DNA from 2 places in the Rossellomorea sp. KS-H15a genome. Region 1 is predicted to be linked to the other one. Evidence: a T-box and tRNA genes for the amino acid it is inferred to sense, from the RefSeq annotation. Region 1 holds a T-box; the other holds one or more tRNA genes.
What was found. A T-box is a leader RNA that pairs with one kind of tRNA and senses whether it is charged. The one in region 1 lies ahead of serS (serine--tRNA ligase), so its partner is inferred to be a tRNA-Ser.
Positions count from the first base shown of each region.

Region 2: it encodes a tRNA-Ser, which carries the amino acid that the T-box ahead of serS (serine--tRNA ligase) is inferred to sense. The anticodon was not compared.

Region 1 is NZ_CP096886.1:580,083-589,851, reverse strand. Features, by position in the region: gene M1J35_RS02835 (deoxynucleoside kinase) at 188-844, shown strand; gene M1J35_RS02830 (deoxynucleoside kinase) at 828-1,496, shown strand; gene M1J35_RS02825 (hydrolase) at 1,649-2,011, shown strand; tRNA gene M1J35_RS02820 (tRNA-Ser) at 2,119-2,211, opposite strand; gene serS (serine--tRNA ligase) at 2,328-3,602, opposite strand; T-box leader at 3,651-3,860, opposite strand; gene pdxT (pyridoxal 5'-phosphate synthase glutaminase subunit PdxT) at 3,914-4,504, opposite strand; gene pdxS (pyridoxal 5'-phosphate synthase lyase subunit PdxS) at 4,516-5,397, opposite strand; gene M1J35_RS02800 (serine hydrolase) at 5,649-7,004, opposite strand; gene guaB (IMP dehydrogenase) at 7,200-8,663, opposite strand; gene M1J35_RS02790 (YaaC family protein) at 8,776-9,711, shown strand; gene M1J35_RS02785 (glutathione peroxidase) at 9,745-9,769, opposite strand, start outside.
Region 2 is NZ_CP096886.1:4,109,040-4,118,808, reverse strand. Features, by position in the region: rRNA gene M1J35_RS21205 (23S ribosomal RNA) at 1-810, shown strand, start outside; rRNA gene rrf (5S ribosomal RNA) at 980-1,096, shown strand; tRNA gene M1J35_RS21195 (tRNA-Val) at 1,107-1,182, shown strand; tRNA gene M1J35_RS21190 (tRNA-Thr) at 1,270-1,345, shown strand; tRNA gene M1J35_RS21185 (tRNA-Lys) at 1,364-1,439, shown strand; tRNA gene M1J35_RS21180 (tRNA-Leu) at 1,505-1,589, shown strand; tRNA gene M1J35_RS21175 (tRNA-Gly) at 1,598-1,672, shown strand; tRNA gene M1J35_RS21170 (tRNA-Leu) at 1,680-1,768, shown strand; tRNA gene M1J35_RS21165 (tRNA-Arg) at 1,853-1,929, shown strand; tRNA gene M1J35_RS21160 (tRNA-Pro) at 1,935-2,011, shown strand; tRNA gene M1J35_RS21155 (tRNA-Ala) at 2,020-2,095, shown strand; tRNA gene M1J35_RS21150 (tRNA-Met) at 2,198-2,274, shown strand; tRNA gene M1J35_RS21145 (tRNA-Ile) at 2,279-2,355, shown strand; tRNA gene M1J35_RS21140 (tRNA-Ser) at 2,373-2,465, shown strand; tRNA gene M1J35_RS21135 (tRNA-Met) at 2,633-2,706, shown strand; tRNA gene M1J35_RS21130 (tRNA-Asp) at 2,825-2,901, shown strand; tRNA gene M1J35_RS21125 (tRNA-Phe) at 2,947-3,022, shown strand; tRNA gene M1J35_RS21120 (tRNA-His) at 3,045-3,120, shown strand; tRNA gene M1J35_RS21115 (tRNA-Gly) at 3,137-3,210, shown strand; tRNA gene M1J35_RS21110 (tRNA-Ile) at 3,222-3,298, shown strand; tRNA gene M1J35_RS21105 (tRNA-Asn) at 3,308-3,382, shown strand; tRNA gene M1J35_RS21100 (tRNA-Ser) at 3,388-3,478, shown strand; tRNA gene M1J35_RS21095 (tRNA-Glu) at 3,483-3,554, shown strand; gene glgB (1,4-alpha-glucan branching enzyme) at 4,149-6,011, shown strand; gene M1J35_RS21085 (glucose-1-phosphate adenylyltransferase) at 6,027-7,184, shown strand; gene M1J35_RS21080 (GlgC family sugar phosphate nucleotidyltransferase) at 7,227-8,255, shown strand; gene glgA (glycogen synthase GlgA) at 8,252-9,697, shown strand; gene M1J35_RS21070 (glycogen/starch/alpha-glucan phosphorylase) at 9,687-9,769, shown strand, end outside.

The DNA of each region.
Region 1 (9,769 bases):
ACACCTATTCATCAGCTTTTTATGTGCGTCTTCATAAAAATTCCCTTACAGGAAGCCGATACAATGAAGGTGATGTGTTTTATCTATACAGGAAATATCCTGAACAAACCATCCATATATTGTGTTACAATAATTCCTGTCGTAATTTTTCACACTATATTCGAGAGTAATATGAGGAGGACAATTAATGGGGCGCATTCCTTTCATTACCGTTGAAGGCCCGATTGGAATAGGAAAAACCTCTCTTGCAAAAGCGATTTCCGATCATTTTCAATTTCACCTGCTTAAAGAAATCGTAGATGAAAACCCATTCTTAGATAAGTTTTATGATGACATTGAAGAGTGGAGCTTTCAAACAGAGATGTTTTTCTTATGCAATCGATATAAACAATTAGAAGATATCGAGAAACACTACTTATCTCAGAACAAATCTGTCGTTGCAGATTATCATATTCTTAAAAACATCATCTTCGCAAAACGCACATTGAAGGATGAACAACAATTCAAGAAATACCTCAACATCTATGACATCCTGACTTCAGACATGCCGAGACCCAATGTGGTCATTTACTTGAACGCAAGCTTGGATACGCTCCTGAAGCGCATCGAAAAAAGAGGACGTGATTTTGAAAAGAAAATCAGCCCTCTATACCTGAAGCAGCTATCACTGGATTATGAAGAATATATGAATACATTCGAAGAAACACACCCGGATATCCCTGTTCTTCGCTACAATGGCGACCACGTAGACTTTGTTCAAAACAAAGAGGATCTGGAACATATTCTTACTCAATTAGAAACTACACTGAAAAAAGGAGTTCACTATCATGAATCTTCGCACTAAATACGGGATCCCGAACAATGCCGTGATCACCATTGCCGGAACGGTCGGTGTCGGGAAATCCACGATGACAAACGGATTGGCTAACGCTTTGGGCTTCCGGACGTCATTTGAAAAAGTGGATACCAATCCATATCTTGATAAATTTTATCAGGACTTTAAAAGCTGGAGCTTCCACCTTCAAGTCTACTTCCTGGCAGAACGCTTTAAAGAACAGAAGAAAATCTTTGAATACGGCGGCGGCTTTATCCAAGACCGCTCGATCTACGAGGATACAGGCATATTCGCACGCATGCATTATGAAAAAGGGAATATGAGTGAAATCGACTATGAAACCTATACAAGCCTATTCGATGCCATGGTCATGACGCCATACTTCCCTCACCCTGATCTGTTGATTTACCTTGAAGGGTCCATTGATCATATCGTGGACCGCATCAAAGAGCGGGGTCGCCCGATGGAACAGCAAACGCCTGTTGCCTACTGGGAGGAAATGCACGAGCGCTACGAAAACTGGATCAATTCCTTTAACGCGTGTCCCGTCTTAAGACTCGACATCAGCGAATACGATCTCGTCAACGACCAAAATTCCATCGAACCAATCGTCGAAAGAATCGGTTACTTCATCGAACAGACGAGAATGTTAAAGAGCTAAATAAAGAAAAGACTACTCTGCGGTATGAGTAGTCTTTTTTTATACCCTCCCTACAAAATGCCTAATAAAGAAAGGAGGAAGCACCCATCCGTTTATTTCCATCCGAAAAGAGGTATAGGTAGTAACAAATAATCGATTGGGGAGATGTAGAGATGATGGAATCGAAACAAACTTATTTTGTTGATATCAGCAGCGGGGATATTCTGCAGGATCCGAATCAAAACGCCAGTCCAAGCTTTCGGATATTCGCAACCCCTACAGAGGTGAACGAGCTTAAAATGCTCTTTAACGATAACTATGATGACGATATGTCGACCATGAGACGCGCTCAGGTTCCATTCCGCCAGTATCATAATTCACCAGAAGATGATCATTATGATCAATCGATGAAGGATATTTATGCGAAGATCTACCTGCTGGGGGATGACGAAGCACGCAGTCATATTACAGCGATCGGTGTACTTGAAAACACGTCCGATCACCATGTAAGAGAAGATATAAAGAACCTTAAGTAAGAGGTACTGGGTCCTTTGACATGGAGATAAAATAAAAAAATTCGTTACATGAAATGTAACGAATTCTATCTCCAAAGTTTATGCGCGATGGTTATAAAAAAAATCAATGGAGGAGGAAGGGGGATTCGAACCCCCGCGGGCTGTTACACCCCTGTCGGTTTTCAAGACCGATCCCTTCAGCCGGACTTGGGTATTCCTCCGTATCGACAAGAATTATAATAACATGGTGTATGAATGGAGTCAAGGATATTTCAAAAAAAATTAAAAAGAAGTCTCACGGAGGAACGCGAGACTTCTTTTTGCTGATAAAAACGTTTTATTTAATGACTTCCACTCCACCCATATATGGACGAAGGGCTTCTGGTACGATGACACTGCCATCTTCCTGCTGGTAGTTTTCCAGGATGGCGGCTACTGTACGTCCGATCGCTAATCCAGAACCATTTAACGTATGCACATGTTCAGGCTTTGCGTTCGGCTCTCTTCTGAAGCGGATGTTGGCACGTCTCGCCTGGAAGCTCTCAAAGTTACTGCAAGAAGAAATCTCACGGTACGTCCCGTAACTCGGGATCCACACTTCAATGTCGTACTTCTTGGCTGCTGTGAAGCCCAGGTCCGCTGTACACATAGATAATACGCGGTACGGCAGGCCAAGCAGCTGAAGAACTTTTTCAGCGTGACCCGTCAATTTCTCTAACTCATCATAAGAGTCCTCAGGCTTCACAAAGCGTACCAGCTCGACTTTGTTGAATTGATGCTGACGGATCAGCCCTCTTGTGTCACGTCCTGCAGATCCAGCTTCAGAGCGGAAGTTGGCGCTGTATGCCACATAGCTTACAGGCAGTTCGTCAGCCTTCAGGATCTCATCACGATGATAATTCGTCACAGGCACTTCTGCCGTTGGTACTAGGAAGTAGTCTTCACTTTCAATTCTGAATGCATCTTCCTCAAACTTTGGAAGCTGACCTGTTCCTGTCATACTCGCTCTATTCACAAGGAATGGAGGGATCATTTCTGTATAGCCATGCTCATCCATGTGAAGGTCCATCATGAAGTTGATGAGGGCTCTTTCAAGTCTTGCTCCAAGTCCTTTATAGAAAACGAATCGGCTCCCCGTCACTTTCCCTGCACGTTCGAAATCAAGAATTCCAAGTCCTGTGGCAACATCCCAGTGAGGCTGTGCTTCGAAATCGAATTCCCGGACCTCTCCCCATTTACGCGCTTCAACATTATCATCTTCTGTTTCTCCGACAGGTACCGTTTCATGAGGGATATTTGGAATAGAAAGAAGGATGCGCTCAAGTTCTTCTTCGATGCCTCTTAATTCATCATCCAGCTTTTTAACCATGGCCCCGACTTCGCGCATTTCCACAATCATATCCTGAGCATCTTTTTTCTCTTTTTTCAGCTCGGCAATTTGTTGGGATACATCATTACGCTTGCTCTTGAGATCTTCACTTTCCACCAGGAGCTCTCTTCTTCTCTTATCAAGCTCTTCAAACTTACCGAAGTCCTCCAGGTTCTCACCGCGGTGCTGAAGTCGGGCTTTTACATCTTCCAGATTGTTACGTAAATATTTAATGTCTAACATGCAGTTTCTCTCCTTTTTATAAAAATATAAAAAACCCCCATCCCTGGTAAAAGGGACGGAGGTTTCCGCGTTGCCACCCTAATTGAAGACACTCTCGCATCTTCCTCTTAAGAGATGGTAACGGAATCACCGAAAATACCTACTTCATTCAGTACTTCACTCAAGGATGGATTCGTAAAGCTCCTGCATCGATTCTCACCGGCCATCGACTCTCTTTAGCAAGCTTTCTTTACTACTATTTCCTCTCAACGATTTTAATTTTTATTGGTTATTTCATAATCTACTACAATGTTTTCCATTTTGCAATAGAATTATGCGATTGTTTTTTCCATGCTTTCTTTCACCATTTCAACGAAAAATGCAGTCAGACGATGATCATCCGTCAATTCAGGATGGAATGAACAGCCGAGGAACTGTCCGTGGCGGGCAAGCACGATACGCTCGTTATGCTTCGCCAGGATTTCAACATCTTCTCCCGCTTCCACGATATGAGGCGCACGGATGAAGACGGCATTGAATCCTTCTCCTACATGGGCAATCGAAAGGTCCGCTTCAAAGCTTTCCTTCTGACGGCCAAATGAATTACGCTCCACCGTCACATCCATCACCCCAAGATGAGGCTCTTCGTAACCGACAACATGCTTCGCTAACAGAATCAAACCGGCACATGTTCCAAAGATCGGCTTCCCTGCTGCTGCGAATTGTCTTAACGGCTCCATAAAGCCATAGCGGTCAATCAGCCTTCTCATGGTGGTACTTTCCCCACCAGGCATGATGAGCCCATGAATCTCTTCCAGTTGCTCTACACGCTTCACGACGATCGCCTTGGCACCTGAGGCTTCAATGGAACGAACATGCTCCCTGACGGCACCTTGAAGTCCTAATACACCGATGTTCAACATAGAATCACACCTTACCATCCACGATCTTGCATACGGTTTTCAGGGAGGATAGAAGAAATTTCTACACCCTTCATCGCTACACCAAGCTCTTTAGACAGTTCTGCGATCAACTTGTAATCCTGATAGTGAGTAGTCGCTTCTACAATCGCTCTTGCGAATTTTTCAGGGTTCTCTGACTTGAAGATACCAGAGCCTACGAATACTCCGTCAGCCCCTAATTCCATCATAAGAGCCGCATCAGCTGGTGTAGCAATTCCGCCTGCAGCAAAGTTTACAACAGGTAAACGACCGTTTTCTTTAATTTCTAACAATAATTCGTATGGAGCTCCCAGTAACTTCGCTTCTGTCATGATCTCATCTTCATTCATGCTCACTAGCTTACGTACTTGAGCATTGACCTTACGCATATGACGAACCGCTTCAACGATGTTACCTGTTCCAGGCTCACCCTTTGTACGAAGCATAGATGCCCCTTCACCGATACGGCGGGCAGCTTCACCTAAATCACGGCATCCGCATACGAAAGGAACCGTGAAATCTCTTTTATTTAAATGGTACTCTTCATCAGCGGGCGTCAATACTTCACTTTCATCAAGGTAGTCAACACCCATTGATTCAAGAACTCTCGCCTCAACTATATGACCGATACGAGCCTTTGCCATTACAGGAATCGAAACAGCACCCATCACTTCTTCAATAATACGAGGATCTGCCATTCTTGCCACTCCACCTGCAGCACGGATGTCTGCTGGAACACGTTCTAAAGCCATTACCGCAACTGCACCCGCAGCTTCGGCAACTTTTGCCTGCTCTGCATTGACAACGTCCATGATAACGCCGCCTTTTTGCATTTCAGCCATACCTCTTTTTACACGATCTGTACCAGTCTTCATATCTATATCCCCCTTATATTTATCCCTTGCATGCCCACAACTTCCCAAAAAAGGAAGAAAACGTGACTAAAACAATCGGAATGATTATGTAACCCTACTGCTAAATAAACAATAAAAACGGGCTTATGTCAAGACGAAAAGCGGAAGCGGCGACAAGCATTTCTTCAGTCCCTTTGTATAAGACCCTACAATTATTCAATTATAAAAAAACACCAGGACTCATCAACTTGAGCCTTGGTGTTTATTATAAGTTAGAACCAGCCTTTAACCGTAGAAGTAATGGAATCCCAGATATCTCCGAAGAAACCACCGACGGCTCTCATGGAAAGGACGAACCAGTTCGCTTTCTCGACACCATCCACTGTCACAACAGATGCCTTTGAAGCGTTCGTTCCTTTATCCGTAAGATAACCTAAATCTTTCTTGCCTTTAGCTTCCAGCATGACATACCCGACCTTTTCCCCTTCTTTAACAGGAGCGGTCAGTTCGCCATCATCATTCAACTTTTTCTTATCCAACACAAACTTAGGTTTGTATTGATCTTCTTCACCGTTCTTAACCACCATGCTTAATGGAGAATCGGTTTTGATTTGAACTTCTTTTTCTTTTCCTTTTTGAACTGAAAGTGTTTTATGTCCTTTTACTTTGTAGTCAGCAGGAAGGACTTCTTCCATTGTGAAATTAGTAAAGGCGTAATCTAACATTTTTCTTGTTTCATTAAAACGTGCGTCATAAGAATTTTCACCAGAGCTGATATCCACGTTCATCACCACTGTAATATAACGCATTCCATCTCTTTCAGCTGTTCCTGTAAAACATCCACCCGCAAAATCAGTCGTACCGGTTTTCAAACCGTCCATGCCCTCGTATTCACGAATCAATCCAGGCAGCATCCAGTTCCAGTTTTTCATATTGAAAGCATCTTCAGTGCCTTCGGCGAATGTCTTCTTCGCGATTTTTGATGTATCAAGGATTTCAGGGAAATCTTTCATCAATCGATAAGCAAGTGTTGCGGTATCTTTCGCAGACATCACATTTTCTTCATCTGCTCCACCGACCACTTGATCCACATAAGGAGCTAAATCTTTATTATTCAATCCAGTCACATTGACAAATTTATAGTTTTCCAAGCCCAGTTCTTTGGCTTTATCATTCATCATTTGAACAAACTTTTCTTGAGACCCGGCTACAGTTTCAGCGATGGCCATCGCTGCAGCATTCGCAGATTCGATCGCCATTGCCTCATACAGATCTTTGATATTATATGTTCCCTCTTCTCTTAATGGAACATTACTCAAATTATCATTATGGGACATATTCGAAATTTTTGTCGGAACCGTGTATGTCTGATCCCATTTCACTTTACCTTCTTTAACTGCTTCAAGTAACACGTATTCCGTCATCATCTTCGTCATACTTGCAATTCCTTGAGCTGTATCGGAATTCTTCTCATACAGAATCTTACCTGTACTTGCTTCTACTAAAATCGCAGCTTTTGCGTTTACGTCCAAGTCACCTTGAGCATTGGCAGGTTTCTGCACCATACTCATTGCCATCATAAAAACCATCATACAAACAAAAGATTTTTGAATCCAACTTCTTTTCACTGTTAGCCCTCCAAGATTTTATGTACACCTTCGTTATTTTAACATAGTTCCAAAGGTAAGAATAGACAGAGAATATGACTAGTTTTGGCATAGGTCAAGGGACTTGCGGCCTCTAAAAAAAGACGGAGAATAACCTTTCTTTCACATTAAAAAAAGCTGACCAGGAAATTCTGATCAGCTTTTGTCATTATTTTCTTATAAAGAGTAATTTGGTGCTTCTTTCGTAATCTGAACATCATGGGGATGACTTTCACGAAGGCCGGCACCTGTCATTTTAATGAACTGCGCCTTTTCTCTTAAGTCGTATAAGTCTTTCGTTCCACAGTAACCCATTCCTGAACGTAAGCCTCCAACCAGCTGATACAATGTATCGGCTAATGGTCCTTTATAAGGAATACGCCCTTCGATGCCTTCTGGAACGAACTTTTTCGCTTCCTCTTGGAAATAACGGTCCTTTGATCCTTTTTCCATCGAGCTGACAGAACCCATCCCTCTGTATACTTTAAAGCGGCGACCTTGGAAGATTTCCGTTTCGCCAGGGCTTTCAGATGTACCTGCCAATAAGCTTCCAAGCATGACGGCATGTCCTCCGGCTGCCAGGGCTTTCACAATATCACCGGAGTACTTGATGCCTCCATCGGCGATGATGCTCTTCCCATGCTTTCTTGCTTCAGTTGCACAATCATACACAGCGGTAATTTGTGGAACACCCACACCTGCAACCACGCGGGTTGTACAAATCGAACCAGGTCCGATTCCCACTTTAACCACATCTGCACCTGCTTCAATCAATTCTCTTGTCGCTTCAGCCGTGGCTACATTACCTGCAACGATATTTAACGTTGGATAAGCTTCACGTATTTCACGAACAATAGAAAGGACTCCAGCGGAATGACCGTGAGCCGTATCGATCACGATGACATCCACATGGGCTTTAACCAAATGTTCTACACGAGTTAATGTGTCCTTGGAAATACCAACGGCTGCTCCCACTAATAAACGACCTTGAGCATCTTTAGCCGAATTCGGGAACTCGATGACTTTCTCAATATCCTTGATCGTAATCAATCCTTTAAGTGTTCCTTCTTGATCGATCAAAGGCAGCTTTTCAATCTTATATTGCTGAAGAATTTTTTCCGCTTCTTCTAGGGTAGTACCGACTGGAGCCGTTACAAGATTCTCCTTCGTCATGACATCCGAAATCTGGATCGAGTAATCCTGGATGAAACGAAGATCGCGATTCGTTAAAATCCCGACAAGCTTCTGTTCTTGCTCGTTGTTCACAATCGGAACACCGGAAATTCTATATTTGCCCATCAAGTGCTCTGCAGAAAAGACTTGATGATGCGGAGTTAAAAAGAATGGATCAGAGATAACTCCACTTTCGGAACGTTTTACTTTATCGACCTGTTCAGCTTGCTGTTCAATACTCATATTCTTGTGGATGATACCGAGTCCACCTGTTCGAGCCATTGCAATCGCCATTTCAGCTTCGGTAACAGTATCCATCCCTGCACTGATGACAGGTACATTCAGCTTAATTGAGTCCGTTAATTCAACAGAAATGTTTACATCCTTTGGTAACACCTCTGATTTAGCTGGTAACAATAACACATCGTCAAACGTTAAACCTTCTTTAGCAAATTTAGAATCCCACATGTTTTCGGCCTCCCTAGTCCCAAAATATTATTAGTAGGTTATCAATTGGTTAAAATACTGTCAAGAAGAATAGGATTAATTTAACTTTTCAGAATAATTAGAAGGTGATCTTTTGAACGAAATACGTCAGCACTGGGACTTCATTCACTATTTTCAATCAGCGGAATACTCCCAGAAGTTTCTAAAAAAATGTTACGAAAAACTGGGTTCCATTCAAGCTGAATTAAAGAGTTACGACAACTGTTATCCATTCATGTATTACCTTGAACAAGGAGAACTTTATTATAAACAAGCCATGATGTCTCCTTTTTCACTAAAGCCCATATTGCTTTTTTATGGATACATTCATTTCATTAAAGCGATTGTCCTGACAGAAGATCCGGAATACCCTGAAACAACTACCGTTCTTGCTCATGGGATTACCTCAAGAAAAAGAAAGAAGCAGCAGTACAGGTTTCTACAGGATGAGGTAAAGGTCCAGAAAAACGGGCTCTTTTCACATTTTTCGGACCTCGTGTTCCACGTGAAACATATCATCGGAGAAAAATATAAAATGGAAGATCTGCTCGTCCAAATACCTGAACTTGAAGAAGCCTTTCTTATTCTACTCAAAAAGAAAACCATGTTCTGGTTCACCAATAAAAACGAACTGACGATCGACGAGTCCTTACTCTCCCACTTTCATATGTCGGGGTCTTTATTTAAACAATACCTGAACGAAAAAATAACGAGGGATTCACTTTCTATTACACAGGACACGCTGCACACAACCAGCGCGGAGGAACAACTACCTGTCAGATGGCATTTAAACAAAGACCGGTTGGCACTGCCAGGAATTCGAAACGAGGCATCCGGCATACCTGAAGTGCTCATCCACTATGCCATCCTATACAATCTAAGCATGATTGCCCGGTACGAAACCGAATGGTGGGTGGAACTATTAAAAAACCGAACGAATGAAGACTATCCAATCATTACGACGTTTCTCAACGTCACAACAGAAAAGTCACCCTATCTGTTACTCAAGATTCTTAAGGATAAAACATAGGAGAAAGAGAAAGGCCGAGCCTTTCCTCTTTCTCTATTCAGCCTGAAGTAACTTTCTA
Region 2 (9,769 bases), 880 kb from region 1:
ATTGAATTTTGGTACAGCTTGTACAGGATAGGTAGGAGCCTTGGAAACCGGAGCGCCAGCTTCGGTGGAGGCATCGGTGGGATACTACCCTGGCTGTATTGAAATTCTAACCCGCGCCCCTTATCGGGGTGGGAGACAGTGTCAGGTGGGCAGTTTGACTGGGGCGGTCGCCTCCTAAAGAGTAACGGAGGCGCCCAAAGGTTCCCTCAGAATGGTTGGAAATCATTCGCAGAGTGTAAAGGCACAAGGGAGCTTGACTGCGAGACCTACAAGTCGAGCAGGGACGAAAGTCGGGCTTAGTGATCCGGTGGTTCCGCATGGAAGGGCCATCGCTCAACGGATAAAAGCTACCCCGGGGATAACAGGCTTATCTCCCCCAAGAGTCCACATCGACGGGGAGGTTTGGCACCTCGATGTCGGCTCATCGCATCCTGGGGCTGTAGTCGGTCCCAAGGGTTGGGCTGTTCGCCCATTAAAGCGGTACGCGAGCTGGGTTCAGAACGTCGTGAGACAGTTCGGTCCCTATCCGTCGTGGGCGCAGGAAATTTGAGAGGAGCTGTCCTTAGTACGAGAGGACCGGGATGGACGCACCGCTGGTGTACCAGTTGTCTTGCCAAAGGCATCGCTGGGTAGCTATGTGCGGAAGGGATAAGTGCTGAAAGCATCTAAGCATGAAGCCCCCCTCGAGATGAGATTTCCCATCACGTAAGTGAGTAAGATCCCTAGAAGATGACTAGGTAGATAGGTCAGAGATGGAAGCATGGCGACATGTGGAGTTGACTGATACTAATCGATCGAGGACTTAACCACAAAGAGTCATTATTTTAATGAACAACAATTGGTCGATATTCGGCTTTCTTGACATCAATTCTTTATCTAGTTTTCAGGGAATAATTTTATACGAAAATATAAAAAAGCCTTGAAAAATTATATCTACACGATATAATAATACTTGTCCTAAAAAAGAGACAAGACATAGTCTGGTGACAATGGCGAAGAGGTCACACCCGTTCCCATGCCGAACACGGAAGTTAAGCTCTTCAGCGCCGATGGTAGTTGGGGGATCTCCCCCTGTGAGAGTAGGACGTCGCCAGGCTATATACCATGGAGGATTAGCTCAGCTGGGAGAGCATCTGCCTTACAAGCAGAGGGTCGGCGGTTCGATCCCGTCATCCTCCACCAAAGATTTTTGCGCCAGCAAAATATCTTTCCTTAAACTGCTCCGGTGAACTACTTTCATTAAGCAGTATTTATAAAAGGATCTTACACGCCGGTGTAGCTCAACTGGTAGAGCAACTGACTTGTAATCAGTAGGTTGGGGGTTCAAGTCCTCTTGCCGGCACCATTTGGTTTTTTATGAGACGAGCCATTAGCTCAGTTGGTAGAGCATCTGACTTTTAATCAGAGGGTCGAAGGTTCGAATCCTTCATGGCTCACCATTGATTTTTGCTTCGGCAAAATATCTTACCATTGTTTTTCTCCAATGTGAAAAACATAAATAAATGCGGGTGTGGCGGAATTGGCAGACGCACCAGACTTAGGATCTGGCGCCGCAAGGCGTGGGGGTTCAAGTCCCTTCACCCGCACCATTTCTTTTGCGGAAGTAGTTCAGTGGTAGAACACCACCTTGCCAAGGTGGGGGTCGCGGGTTCGAATCCCGTCTTCCGCTCCAGAGACTTGCCGGGGTGGCGGAACTGGCAGACGCACAGGACTTAAAATCCTGCGGTAGGTGACTACCGTACCGGTTCGATTCCGGTCCTCGGCACCAGGATTTTTTGCGAAGCAAAATAATCATCATTGATTTGCGTAAGCAAAATATCTATCCTTACGTTACTATTATAGAATTCATTTAGCGCCCGTAGCTCAATTGGATAGAGCGTTTGACTACGGATCAAAAGGTTAGGGGTTCGACTCCTCTCGGGCGCGCCATATATCGGGAAGTAGCTCAGCTTGGTAGAGCACTTGGTTTGGGACCAAGGGGTCGCAGGTTCGAATCCTGTCTTCCCGACCACCTTCTTTGGGGCCTTAGCTCAGCTGGGAGAGCGCCTGCTTTGCACGCAGGAGGTCAGCGGTTCGATCCCGCTAGGCTCCACCAAGATTTTTTGCACCAGCAAAATAATCTTCATTGATGTTTGCACAGCAAAAAATCCTATATGTTTTGCGAAAGTGAAACTGAATACTATGTTATATGTTTCTTGGCGGTGTAGCTCAGCTGGCTAGAGCGTACGGTTCATACCCGTGAGGTCGGGGGTTCGATCCCCTCCGCCGCTACCATTAGGGACCTTTAGCTCAGTTGGTTAGAGCAGACGGCTCATAACCGTCCGGTCGTAGGTTCGAGTCCTACAAGGTCCACCAAGTACCATTTTTATTACGGAGGAATACCCAAGTCCGGCTGAAGGGATCGGTCTTGAAAACCGACAGGGGTGTAACAGCCCGCGGGGGTTCGAATCCCCCTTCCTCCTCCATATTATCTTTTATATTTTATCGTCGCGGGGTGGAGCACGACCGAATAATCTTCGGAGCGTCTACATCAGCGCACCGACTGAGCAGCAACTTGAATAAGCTTACTGAAGTCGGGGTGGTTCTACGCGATACACAATGGGATAGTGGACACTTAAATATATTTTATCGTCGCGGGGTGGAGCAGTTCGGTAGCTCGTCGGGCTCATAACCCGAAGGTCGCAGGTTCAAATCCTGTCCCCGCAATACCATTTTGATTTGTTTATGAATTAGGAACTTGATAATTCGCGATGAGTCACGTATGGATAGTTATTTTCGCTAGCGCGAAGGTAATGAAACCTATTTTGCTAACGCAAAAAGCTTTGGTCCGGTAGTTCAGTTGGTTAGAATGCCTGCCTGTCACGCAGGAGGTCGCGGGTTCGAGTCCCGTCCGGACCGCCATTTTCATTAAAAGATAATGGTATTATTTTTTTCAAAACTAAGTAAGGCTCAGTAGCTCAGTTGGTAGAGCAATGGACTGAAAATCCATGTGTCGGCGGTTCGATTCCGTCCTGAGCCACCATTTTTTATTTAGACACATTATGGCGATTGTGGCGAAGTGGTTAACGCACCTGATTGTGGTTCAGGCATTCGTGGGTTCGATTCCCATCAGTCGCCCCATATTTTATTTTTTATTGCGGGTGTAGTTTAGTGGTAAAACCTCAGCCTTCCAAGCTGATGATGAGGGTTCGATTCCCTTCACCCGCTCCAATTTATTTTTTGGGCCTATAGCTCAGCTGGTTAGAGCGCACGCCTGATAAGCGTGAGGTCGGTGGTTCGAGTCCACTTAGGCCCACCATTTCATTATTCCGCAGTAGCTCAGTGGTAGAGCTATCGGCTGTTAACCGATCGGTCGCAAGTTCGAATCTTGCCTGCGGAGCCATATTTGGAGAAGTACTCAAGTGGCTGAAGAGGCGCCCCTGCTAAGGGTGTAGGTCGGGCAACTGGCGCGAGGGTTCAAATCCCTCCTTCTCCGCCATTTAGGCCCATTGGTCAAGCGGTTAAGACACCGCCCTTTCACGGCGGTAACACGGGTTCGAATCCCGTATGGGTCATTATGAAGAGACTATCATTCTTGATAGTCTTTTTTTGTTGTACAAAGTAGTACTTTGGCTTGAAATGAAGCTGATATAAGCATGCTTTATATGAAAAAATATGTTCCTGGTTTCTGCGTCATTGGATATATTATCGACTTTCCCCGATATATTATCGACTTTCCCGGTATATGATCCACTTCCCCCGTTTTATTATCAACTTCACTTCATACAAATCAAATTTTCCAGTGCGGAAGAGAAGGTCAGTGATCATCGAAAAACAAGGTCATCAAACACCACTTTCCTCCCTTTATTCGACACAGCTGCTTCATCTTCCAACCAACCAAAATCTTATACAAAATACCGGAATCCTTCTATATTCCCTACATATTTTAGCTTTTTTCATGAAAAAACTTTCGACAAATTCCGCTAAGAATTCAACGTATTTCCCCTATGTTTTTACAATGTAAACCTTACCATTTAGAATAACTTTCCAAATAAACCGCTTTTTCATATATGCATGTAGTAAATTGTCGTAATTGAACGACGATTATAAAGAGGATTTTGGTGATGTTGTGAGAAAGTAGTTATGTAGATTGAAAAAATGTAGGTGAGATGATGAACGCAATGACCATAACAGATTACGATGTGTTTTTGTTTCATGAGGGAAATTTGCAGCAGGCCTATCAGTTTATGGGTGCACATGTGAGAAGGGATTCCACTGGGACCTATACAGAATTTTGCGTTTGGGCACCGAAAGCAAGGCATGTTTCATTGGTGGGGTCCTTTAATCAATGGAATGGGAATGGATATGATCTAAAAAAGCGGAATAGTGAAGGTTTGTGGACGATTCGAGTCGATCAAGACCTGACGGGAGAAACGTATAAGTATGAGATTACGACTCCCCTGGGTGCAAAGAAGCTGAAGGCGGATCCGTACGGGTTTGCCTCTGAGAAGCGCCCTCATACGGCAAGCGTCGTGTATGAGCTGGATGGCTTTCGATGGGAAGATGAGAAGTGGCTCGAGAACCGTTCATCCACTACCATCTACGACAAGCCAATGGCGATTTATGAAGTCCATTTAGGTACGTGGAAGAAGGAAGCAGGAACGTTTCTATCTTATAGGGAATTAGCGCAGCAATTGATTCCCCATGTGAAGGAGCAGGGATTCACCCATATTGAGCTGCTGCCTGTCACGGAGCATCCATTTGACCGGTCTTGGGGTTATCAGGGTACGGGTTATTATTCCCCTACCAGTCGCTACGGCTCACCACATGATTTGATGGCATTTGTGAATGAATGTCATTTACATAATATTGGCGTGATCCTGGATTGGGTCCCAGGTCATTTTTGTAAGGATGCGCATGGGTTATATAAGTTCGATGGTTCGTTCGCCTATGAGTACAGTGAGGAAAGGGACCGGGAGAATTATACGTGGGGAACGGCGAACTTTGATTTAGGTAAAGGGGAAGTGAGGAGTTTCCTGATTTCAAACGCCCGCTTCTGGATGGATCAGTATCATATCGATGGCTTCAGGATCGATGCGGTGGCGAACATCATCTATTGGGCGAATCAGGGTGAGCTTAACCCGAATGAAGGCGCCATACAGTTTTTGAAAAACTTGAACAAGGCCGTTTTTGAGTTTGATTCTTCGATTTTGATGATTGCAGAGGATTCTACGGACTGGCCACAGGTGACGTCTCCCGTTCATTATGGAGGACTGGGATTTAATTATAAGTGGAATATGGGATGGATGAATGACGTCCTTAAATATATGGAAACCGATCCATCTGAACGAAGGCATGTGCATTCTCTCATCACGTTTTCACTGTTATATGCCTTTTCAGAGAATTATGTTCTTCCCTTCTCCCATGATGAAGTGGTGCATGGGAAGAAGTCGTTATTAAATAAAATGCCCGGGGATTACTGGCAGAAATTTGCTCAATATCGGTTGCTTCTGAGCTTCATGATGGCTCATCCAGGTAAAAAGCTTCTGTTCATGGGAAGTGAACTGGCCCCGTTTTCAGAATGGAAGGACCTTGAGGAATTGGATTGGCATTTACTGGATTACGAATTTCATCACAAATTCAATTCATATTTTAAAGAGCTTATGCATTTATATAAAGGTGCTGAACCATTATTTCAGATGGATCATCGTTCAGACGGGTTCCAGTGGGTTGACGTAAATAATGCAGAGCAGCAGATTTTCTCTTTCATCCGTTATGGGATAGAGAAGGGAGATCATCTTGTGGTGATCTGCAATTTCAGTCCTCATGTGTATCACCAGTATAAGGTGGGGGTAGATAAGGTTTCTTCGTATGAAGAGATCTGGAATAGTGATGATGGAAGGTTTGGAGGTTCCCATCAAGTGAACCCCAACCCGCTTACCGTGCACAATCAACCGTATCATGGAAGGGATGGGTATGTGGAAATGACGATTCCACCATACGCAGCCGTTTATTTAAGACCAATCGAGTGAAAGGGGAGAAGAGTAATGGCAAAAGGTAGATGTGTGGCCATGTTATTAGCAGGTGGAAAAGGGAGCAGGTTGAGTTCATTGACGAAGAGTCTGGCGAAACCGGCCGTACCATTTGGAGGAAAGTACCGTATCATTGATTTTACCCTGAGCAATTGTACGAACTCAGGCATCGACACAGTCGGTGTTCTTACCCAGTACCAGCCCTTGGTATTGAATTCGTATATCGGAATCGGGAGTGCGTGGGACCTTGACCGCAAAAACGGTGGGGTGACAGTCCTGCCTCCATATGCTGAATCATCCGAGATGCGCTGGTATACGGGGACGGCAAGCGCCATCTATCAAAATATGAATTACCTTGAGCAATATGATCCCGAGTACGTATTGATTCTGTCGGGTGATCACATTTACAAAATGGATTATAGTAAAATGCTTGATTATCATATCGAGAAAAAAGCGGATGTCTCGATTTCAGTCATTGAAGTGGGCTGGGATGAAGCGAGTCGTTTCGGACTGATGAACACGAATGAGGATATGCGTGTCACGGAGTTTGAAGAAAAACCGCCTTTCCCGAAAAGCAATCTTGCCTCGATGGGCATTTACATCTTCAATTATTCCGTGCTAAAGGATTATTTGGAGATGGATGAACGGAATCCGGACTCAAGCCATGACTTTGGGAAGGATGTCATTCCTCTCCTCCTTGATGAAAAGAAGAAACTGATGGCTTATCCATTTGAAGGCTATTGGAAGGATGTCGGTACGGTCAAGAGCCTTTGGGAAGCGAATATGGATCTAATAGATGAACAGAATGAACTGAATCTGTTCGATCATGATTGGAGAGTGTATTCGGTTAATCCGAATGAGCCTCCTCAATATATTTCAGAAGAAGCCCTTGTAGAGGGATCTCTTGTAAATGAAGGATGTACGATTGAAGGAACGATTCAAAAGTCTGTCCTCTTCCAGGGAACAACGGTGAAAAAAGGAGCGCATGTCAGTCGTTCAGTCATCATGCCGGACGCTGTCGTTGAAGAAAACGTCTATATCGAGCAGGCGATCGTGCCGTCGAATGTAAGAGTTCCAAAGGGCTTATGCATCATGCCGGAAGAGGGATCCGATGAAGTGATCCTCGTGACGGAATCATTCATTGAAGCACTGCTGGAGCAGGAAAGAGTATAAGGTTCAAGACCATCTTAACAACATTAGAGGAGGAGAAGTGTTTTGAAAAATACGATGCTTGGTGTTATTGATGCTACGAGTTACTACGATTCCTTGGAGGATTTATTATTACATCGCTCATTGGCGGCCCTTCCGATTGCCGGGAGATACCGGTTGATTGACTTTGTCCTTTCCAATATGGTGAATTCCGATATCGGCAGCGTTGCGATCTTTCCAAAGTTTCAATACAGATCCCTGATGGATCATCTCGGATCAGGCAAGAACTGGGATCTGAACCGGAAGCGGGATGGCTTGTTTTTCTTTCCTGCTCCTGGACTGGAAGCGAATGAAGAGGGTGTAGGGTCCTTTAATCACTTTGCCCATCATATGGACTACTTCAGACGCAGTACCCAGGAGTACGCCCTGATCAGCAATTGCTTCACGTTATGTAACATCGATTATCAACCCGTACTGGAACGTCATATCCGTATCGGTTGTGATATAACGGAAATGCGTCACAACGGCAGCTCCTTGGATATGTACTTGGTCAAAACGTCTACATTGATTGATTTGGTCGAGAACAGGCGTGAAACGGGCTACACATGTATGCAGGATGTAGTGGACGACATGGATAGCGGATTCAAGGTGTGCGGCTATGAGCATGCAGGATTTGTTCAAACGATTGATTCCATTGAAGAATACTATGATGCGAGCATGAAGCTTATGAACCTATCCTATTGGAAAGAGCTGTTCAAGAAAGATATGCCCATTTATACGAAAGTGAAGGATGAGCCGCCGACACGCTATACATCGGCTGCAAGCGTGAAAAACAGCATCATCGCCAATGGATGCTTCATTGAAGGCCAAGTGAAGAATTCTACTATGTTCAGAGCGGTGAAGGTTGGCAGGAATACCACAATTTCTAACAGCATCATTATGCAGAAGAGCCAAATTGGAGATAACTGTGTACTGGAGAATGTGATTCTGGATAAAGATGTGAGGATAGAAGATGGTGTCAAGCTTATCGGGGAAGCAAACAATCCAATCGTCATTCGCAAAGGGATGATTCAAGGAGCGCTGATGAATTCGTGAAAGTGTTATTTGTAGTATCTGAGTGTGTCCCATTTATTAAATCCGGGGGCTTGGCCGACGTTGCTGGTGCTCTGCCCAAGGAGTTAAGAAGTTTAGGCACGGATGTCAGGGTGATTCTGCCTAAATACGGCGGGATTCCTCAAGCATTCCGTTCAAAAATGAAACGGAAGAAAGAATTTTTCGTGTCGGTAGGCTGGAGAAATCAGTATTGTGGCATTGAAGAGTACAGTGAAAATGGCGTGACCTATTATTTTGTGGATAATGAATATTACTTTAACCGGGAGCGATTATACGGATACTTTGACGATGGAGAAAGATTCTCCTATTTTACAAGGGCTGTGTTGGAAAGCATCGCTGTTCTTGATTTCTATCCTGATGTGATTCATTGTCACGATTGGCATACGGGCATGGTTCCGTTCTTACTCAGAAGCGAGTATCAGGAGAGACCGGGCTACTCATTCATCCGCAGCGTATTCACGATTCATAATCTGCAATTTCAAGGAATCTACCCTAAAGAAGTGATGACGGACTTACTGGCTATCCCAGAGAGGTATTTTCATCATGAATACCTCGAATTTTATGGGAACATCAATTTCATGAAAGGAGCGCTCATTTCTTCAGACTTTGTCACAACGGTGAGCCCTACGTATAAAGAAGAAATCCTCACGCCTTACTACGGGGAAAAGCTTCATAATATACTAGGTCAGCGGTATAACCAATTATTGGGGATCCTTAATGGGATTGATGATGAAGTGTATAATCCTGATGACGGGGAGTTTCCTTTCTTCAGCGGGAATCTTCAAGGGAAGAAGCAGGCGAAGCAACATCTGCAAAAAAGCCTTGGACTTCGTGAGGAAGAAGGAATACCACTTGTGTCCATCATTTCGAGACTGACGAACCAAAAGGGTCTTGAACTTATCAGGGGCGTCTTTCATGAGATGATCCAGGAAAATGTCCAGTTTGTCCTGTTGGGGACAGGTGATTGGGAGTTTGAACAGTTTTTCAGGGAAATGGAGTGGACGTATCCTGATAAGGTAAGAGTACAGATCGGCTTCAATGAAGAATTGGCGAAACAGATCTATTCTGCCAGTGATCTGTTCCTGATGCCTTCCAAGTTCGAGCCTTGCGGGCTGGGGCAGTTGATCGCCATGAGATACGGAGCCCTGCCACTTGTAAGGGAGACAGGCGGACTGAACGATACTGTTGAATCCTATAATGAGGAGACGAAGAGCGGCAACGGCTTCTCATTCAAAAACTTTAATGCTCACGATATGCTTTACACCTATCGAAGAGCTCTATCGTATTTCCACGAAGATCCGGAAACATGGAATCATATTGTACGTAATGCAATGAATAAGGATTATAGTTGGGCCCAATCGGCCTTTAAGTATAATCAACTATACGCTGACCTGGTATCAAGGAGTGAAAGCCATGTTTTCTGATCCGATTGAATTCAAAGAATTGTTTCTGAAGAAGCTTGAAATGATGTATGGAAAGACGTTTCCTGAGTCCAC